3 regions of the Paracoccus sp. SY genome follow, and region 3 is predicted to be linked to each of the others. Evidence: riboswitches for the same ligand, from Rfam matches in the RefSeq annotation. Region 3 holds a riboswitch; each other region holds the start of a gene.
The links. Region 3 has a riboswitch for thiamine pyrophosphate ahead of CK944_RS05275 (thiamine ABC transporter substrate binding subunit). Riboswitches for the same ligand answer to the same signal wherever they lie in the genome.

Region 1: it holds a riboswitch for thiamine pyrophosphate, as region 3 does, so the genes downstream of both, thiD (bifunctional hydroxymethylpyrimidine kinase/phosphomethylpyrimidine kinase) here and CK944_RS05275 (thiamine ABC transporter substrate binding subunit) in region 3, are expected to answer to the same signal.
Region 2: it holds a riboswitch for thiamine pyrophosphate, as region 3 does, so the genes downstream of both, thiC (phosphomethylpyrimidine synthase ThiC) here and CK944_RS05275 (thiamine ABC transporter substrate binding subunit) in region 3, are expected to answer to the same signal.

What each region holds. Positions count from the first base shown of each region.
Region 1 covers NZ_NWMQ01000006.1:138,571-140,831, reverse strand. Annotated here, with positions in the region: gene CK944_RS07575 (FAD-dependent oxidoreductase) at 1-218, opposite strand, end outside; gene thiD (bifunctional hydroxymethylpyrimidine kinase/phosphomethylpyrimidine kinase) at 215-1,033, opposite strand; TPP riboswitch at 1,116-1,222, opposite strand; gene ggt (gamma-glutamyltransferase) at 1,334-2,261, shown strand, end outside.
Region 2 covers NZ_NWMQ01000077.1:2,438-4,698, reverse strand. Annotated here, with positions in the region: gene CK944_RS20885 (BCCT family transporter) at 1-756, shown strand, start outside; TPP riboswitch at 972-1,092, shown strand; gene thiC (phosphomethylpyrimidine synthase ThiC) at 1,204-2,261, shown strand, end outside.
Region 3 covers NZ_NWMQ01000004.1:71,313-73,573, reverse strand. Annotated here, with positions in the region: gene CK944_RS05275 (thiamine ABC transporter substrate binding subunit) at 1-782, opposite strand, end outside; TPP riboswitch at 814-910, opposite strand; gene mutS (DNA mismatch repair protein MutS) at 970-2,261, shown strand, end outside.

The sequences.
Region 1 (2,261 bases), on a different contig from region 3:
TGGCCCTGCCACCAGTCGGCCGAGGCAAGGCCGTGCCGGGTCACCGCTTCCTCGGCGCTTTCGCCTTCACAATGGGGGGCCAGCATCCCGCCTGCCCACCAGGAACAGGCCTGCGGGCCGGGGGCGCCGTCGCGGACAGCCGCCGGGATGCCGCGCCGGGTCAGTTCCGTGGCGACGCACAGGCCCATCACGCCCCCGCCGATCACGGTCACGCTCACAGGGCGGCCTCGACGGGTTGCGGCCACAGCGCGTGGAAGTGATGCACCGGCCCATGCCCACCGCCGATGGACAGATCGTCCGCCGCCTGGATCGCGCGGTGCAGCCAGTCATGCGCCCGGCCCGCCGCATCCGCGACCGAAAGCCCCTGCGCCAGTCCCGCCGCGATGGCCGAGGCCAGCGAACATCCCGTGCCATGCGTGTGCCGGGTGTCGATCCGCGCCGATGCGAAGCGCGCCACCTCGTCCGGCCCGACCAGAAGATCGGTGCAGTGGCTTCCCCCTGCATGACCGCCCTTCATCAGCACATGGCGCGGGCCAAGCGCGCAAAGCGCACGGCCCTGCGCGATCGCCTGGGCGTCGGAACCGGCAGGGGCCTGGCCCAGCAGGCGCGCGGCCTCGGGCAGGTTGGGGGTCAGCACATGGGCGAGGGGCAGCAAATCGTGGATCAGCGCGGCCACGGCGTCGTCCGATGCCAGGACATCGCCCGACTTCGCGATCATCACCGGGTCCAGCACGACGGGGATGGCGCAATCGCGCAACGATGCCGCGACCGCGGCGACTGCCTCCGGCGACCCGATCATGCCGATCTTGATGGCATGAACGGCGATATCGTCCAGGACCGCGTCGATCTGGGCACGGATCAAGGCCGGGGGGACGGGATGGATCGCCGTCACGCGCCGGGTGTTCTGGGCGGTCACGGCCGTGACCACGCTGGCGGAATAAACGCCAAGCGCCGACAGGGTCTTGATATCCGCCTGCAATCCCGCGCCGCCGCCGCTGTCGGATCCGGCAATGGTCAGAACGGTCCTGGTCATGTCCCTTCCCCTTTTCTGTCGCATCCGGGACATGCGAGGGGGGAGGGGGCGGCAGACAGGCGGATCGGTCCGGCGGACGACGCATGTCTGCCTATCCGTTCCCTCCGCCGGCATGACCCGGATCAGGTTCGATGGGTCGGTGCGCATTGCACCTCTCAGCCCCGCGACGGGACGCCCCAACGGATAGTGTCGGGGGAACCCTAGCGGCGTCGGGGGCGAGCGTCCAGCGGGAAAACCCCGCGGCTTGCGCCATTCGCCCCAGGGGCGCACAGTGGGTCATCGAAACACAGGGAGGCGGGTATGAAACAATCGGCAGTTGCGGTCGCGCTGTTCCTGGGCGGGTCCGCCATGGCCTTTGCCCAGCAGGCCACCGACGCGGTGGCGCCCGAGGGGGCGTCGGGTTCCGACGTCCAGGCCGACGGTTTCGGCCCGCTGACCCAGGCCTCGCGCGATGCGCTTGACGCCAAGGCGCGGGGCGAATCCGTTGCCGGGCAGGACTGGATGATCAGCGCGGCCCATCCCCTGGCGTCCCAGGCGGGGGCCAAGGTCCTGGCCGCCGGCGGCAGCGCGGCCGACGCCATGGTCGCGGTGCAGGTGGTGCTGGGCCTAGTCGAGCCGCAAAGCTCGGGCCTGGGGGGCGGTGCCTTTCTGGTCTGGCACGACGCCGAAACGGGCGAGCTGACCACGCTGGACGGCCGCGAGACCGCCCCCATGGCGGCCACGCCCAGGCTGTTTCTGGACGGGGAAGGCCAGCCGCTGGACTTCATGGAGGCGGTGGTGGGCGGCCTGTCGGTCGGCACCCCCGGCACGCCCGCCCTGCTGGAGGCCGCGCATCGCAAATGGGGCCGCGCGAATTGGGCGGGCCTGTTCGACGACGGCATAGGCCTGGCCGAGGAAGGCTTCACCGTCTCTCCGCGCCTGGCGACGCTGGTGGCCGAGGAAGGCGAGGCGTTGCAGGGCGATCCCGCGACGACGGCCTATTTCTTTCCAGATGGCCAGCCGGTCGCGGCGGGGGCAAGGCTGACCAACCCGGCCTATGCCGAAACCCTGCGCCGCCTGGCATCCGAGGGCGCGGCGGGCTTTTACCAAGGCGGCATCGCGGAAGGCATCGTCGCGGCCGTGCGCGATGCCGACAATCCCGGCCTGCTGTCCATGCAGGATCTGGCGGGTTACCGGGTGGTCGAACGTCCGGCCGTCTGCGTCGAATATCGCAGCCATGATGTCTGCG
Region 2 (2,261 bases), on a different contig from region 3:
TTCGTGGTCTTCGGCTCGGTTCTGTTCTCGCTGTCGACCTATGGTTCGGCACTGGTGGACTACATTCTGCACTTCCCGGGCCTCTCGTTCGAAGCCTACTCGACCGGCACGGCCCTCGGCGATTGGCAGGCCGGCTCCACCACCTTCTACTGGGCGTGGTGGATTGCCTTTTCTCCCTTCGTGGGTCTCTTCCTCGCCCGCATCTCGCGGGGCCGGACGGTGCGCGAATTCGTGGTTGGGGCCGTCATCGCACCGTCGCTGGTCTGCTTTGCCTGGATGGCCATGCTCGGCGGCACGGCAATCGATCTGGAGCTGTCGGGCGTCGCCCAAGGTGCCATCATCGATGCGTCCACCACCAACATGCTGTTCGCGACGCTGCAGTTCATCGTGGGCGAACAGGTCTATGGCATTGTTGCGATCATGTGCGTGGCGCTGATCCTGACTTTCCTCGTCACCTCGGCTGACTCGGGCCTCCTTGTCATCAACACAATCATGGCAGGCGGTGAGGAAGAAACCGACGTGCGCCACCGTATCGTCTGGGGTGTCCTGCTGACACTGGTCATCGGTGCCCTGATCATTGCAGGAGGCGGGGGGCTGATCGTGCTGCAGAACGCCATGATCATCGGAGCGCTGCCCTTCGCGTTCGTGATGGTTGCGATGTGCGTCTCGTTGGGCAAAGCGCTTTATCGTGACCATCAGCGCGACCGGTTTGCCGATGCGGAGACTGCGGGCCTTGTCGTTGATCGCATGAGCTGACGCTCGTGTTATGGCCACGGGCCTCCGAGACAGGCCCGTGGTCCGGCAATCCGAACAAGCGAGTGTGGCGGATGCCTGCCCGTGACACGGCGCTCAGCGGGTCGCTCCAGGCTATTTGCACGGCATACTATTTTCGGCAGGATGTCTGCTATGCGGACGAAGCGGACAGTCAAACCTCTCACTGCTTGACACATGCAGCACCTCAGTGCAGCTTGCCCGCACGTCAGGGGAGTCCCGCCTAGGGGACTGAGAGGCTGAGTGGGGGCAACCCCGGTGAAGCGACCCTTTGAACCTGACCCAGTTGATGCTGGCGTAGGAAGACCGAAGGGCAATTCCCCCAGTTGCATTCTGGGCGGTCCTTTCGGGCCGCTTGGCCCCGTTCGCGCGGTCATATGGCCTGCGCTTCCTTGCCATCCTCGCCTTGGTCGCGCGAATGGAGAGGAAGACATGAAAGACCAGCCGCAGCCCGCAATCACCACGGGCGCACTGCCCGCATCCAGCAAGGTTTACATCACCGGCACCCTGCACGACATCCGCGTGCCGATGCGGCGCATCGAGCTGAGCGGGGGCGAACCCGCGTTGACGGTCTATGACAGTTCCGGCCCGTATACCGACCCTGATGCCGACATCGACATTGCCTGCGGATTGCCCGCCATGCGAGGCGATTGGCAGCGGATGCGTGGCGATGCCGTTGCTTATGCCGGGCGAGCGGTCACTTTGGCCGATAACGGTTTTGCCACGGGGGAACGCCTGACCCCGGCATTTCCGCGCGCCATGAAGCCATTGCGCGCGACGCCGGGTGCGAACGGCACTGGCGCGATCACGCAGCTTGCCTATGCGCGCGCGGGCATCGTGACGCCCGAAATGGAATTCGCCGCGATCCGCGAGAATGAGGGGCGCGTAACGGCCGCCGCCTGCGATGGCGAGGATTTCGGGGCCATGATCCCCGATCTGGTCACGCCGGAATTCGTCCGCGCGGAAATCGCGGCGGGCCGGGCCATCATTCCGGCCAATATCAACCATCGCGAGCTTGAGCCGATGGTCATCGGACGCAATTTCCTGGTCAAGATTAACGCCAATATTGGAAATTCCGCCGTTACCTCGTCGATGGAGGAAGAGGTGGACAAGATGGTCTGGGCCATCCGCTGGGGCGCAGATACGGTCATGGACCTATCTACCGGGCGCAACATCCACAATATCCGCGACTGGATCATCCGCAACTCGCCCGTGCCGATCGGGACCGTGCCGCTGTATCAGGCGCTGGAAAAGGTCGGCGGCATTGCCGAGGATCTGACCTGGCAGATCTTCCGCGACACGCTGGTCGAACAGGCGGAACAGGGCGTGGATTATTTCACCATCCACGCAGGCGTGCGGCTGCACATGATCCCGATGACGGCGCAGCGGGTGACAGGAATCGTGTCGCGCGGCGGCTCGATCATGGCGAAATGGTGTCTGCATCACCACCGCGAAAGCTTTCTTTACGAACGGTTCGACGAAATCTGCGA
Region 3 (2,261 bases):
TCCATGAAGGCTTGCGCCAGTTCCGGCTGGTCGGTGGTGCGGACCTGTGCCGCGACCTCGGCCATTAGGTAATGGCCTTCGGGGAAGATCGCGGCCTTCTTGGTGGCGTCGCCCTCGGCCTCGATATGATAGGCGGGCGAGGTGGTGTAGGACAGGACCATGTCGGCCTCGCCCTCGGTGAACATCCCATAGGATTCCGACCAGCCCTTGGTCACGGTCAGCACCTTGGGGGCAAGCTTGGCCCAGGCGTCAGGCGCCTGGTCGCCATAGACCGACTTCACCCACAAGAGCAGCGCCAGGCCGCTGACCGACGATCGCGGATCCTGGATCACGATCTTCAGGTCGTCGGGCGCCTCCAGCAGTTCGACGAAACTGGCGGGCGGGTTCTGCAGCCGGGTTTCGTCATAGACGAAGGCCGTCTCGCCCCAGTTATAGGGCAGGAAGATGTCGTCGGTCCATTCGACGGGCAGCGACAAGCCGGACGTATCCTGCCCATGCGGCGCGAAAAGGCCGGATGCGCGGGCGCGGGCGGTCACGTCGGTGTTCAGGCCGAAGACGATGTCGGCCTCGGTCCGTTCGCCCTCCATCAGCACGCGGGACAACTCGTCCCCGGTGACGAAGCGCAGGTCGCAGTTGCAGAAGGCCTCGAACCCTTCCTCGATCCTGGGGCCGGGGCCCCATTCGCTGGTGATGGATTCGCCCGCATAGACGGTCAGGACGGGCTTGTCCTGCGCCATGGCCGGGGTCGCCGCCAGCAGAACAAGCATCAGGGGCAGTTTCATCGCTGTCTCCTTTCCATATGGGTCACGAAAGAAAGGACAGCGTCACCTTCCCTCCGCCGGTGTTAGCCGGATCAGGTTCAACGGGTCCGCTTGCGCGTCTCAGCCACATGGCCCCCCGAGGTGGCCTTGAATGTAGGGATTTCGCAGCCCGCCGCAAGCGGCTAGAAACGCCGCCATGACGAAGGACATGACCGATCAGCCCACGCCGATGATGGCGCAATACCTGGCGATCCGCGAGGCGAACCCCGGCGCCCTGCTGTTCTATCGCATGGGCGATTTCTACGAGATGTTCTTCGACGACGCCGTGGCCGCCGCAAGCGCCCTAGACATCGCGCTGACGAAGCGCGGCACCCATGGGGGCGAACCCATCCCGATGTGCGGCGTGCCGGTCCATGCGGCCGAGGGCTATCTGCTGACGCTGATCCGCAAGGGCTTTCGCGTGGCCATCGCCGAGCAGATGGAGGATCCGGCCGAGGCCAGGAAGCGTGGGTCGAAATCGGTCGTCGCCCGCGACGTGGTGCGGCTGGTGACGCCCGGCACCCTGACCGAGGAATCGCTGCTGGAGGCGCGGCGCCACAACTATCTGGCGGCATGGGCGCAGGTGCGGGATGATTGCGCGCTGGCCTGGGTGGATATCTCCACCGGCGCCTTCCAGGTGATGGAATGCCCGCTGCCGCGACTTGCGCCCGAACTGGCGCGCCTTGCGCCCCGCGAATTGTTGGCCTGCGACGGATCGGGCCTGGGCGATCTGGCGGCGGATGCCGGGGCGGCGCTGACCGACCTGCACGCCAGTGCCTTTGACAGCGCGGCGGGGCAGCGGCGGCTTTGCGGGCTTTACGGCGTGGAAACGCTGGACGGCTTCGGGTCGTTCAGCCGCGCGGAACTGTCGGCCATGGGGGCCATCGTCGATTATCTGGACCTGACGCAGAAGGGGAAACTGCCCCTGCTGCGCCCGCCGGTGCGCGAACGCGCGGGCGGGGCGATGGGGATCGACGCGGCCACCCGGCGCAACCTGGAACTGACCCAGGCCCTGTCGGGCGGGCGCGAGGGATCGCTGCTGTCGGCCATCGACCGGACGGTGACGGCGGCGGGCGCGCGGCTGCTGGAACGACGCATCGGCGCCCCATCGCGCGATCTGGCGCTGATCCACGCGCGCCATGACGCGGTGGCGATGCTGGTCGATGATCCCCGCCTGACGGGCGATCTGCGAACGGCGCTGTCGCGCGTGCCCGACATGGACCGGGCGCTGTCGCGGCTGGCGCTGGACCGGGGCGGGCCGCGCGATCTGGCCGCGATCCGGGCGGGACTGGCGCAGGGCGCGGCCATCGCGGCGCGGCTGCCGGTCGATGCGGCGCCGGTGCTGGCGGATGCCGCGCGCGACCTGACCGGCCATGACGCGCTGATCGGCCTGCTGGACGATGCGCTGGTGGCCGAACCCCCGCTGCTGGCCCGCGACGGCGGTTTCGTGGCAGCGGGCTT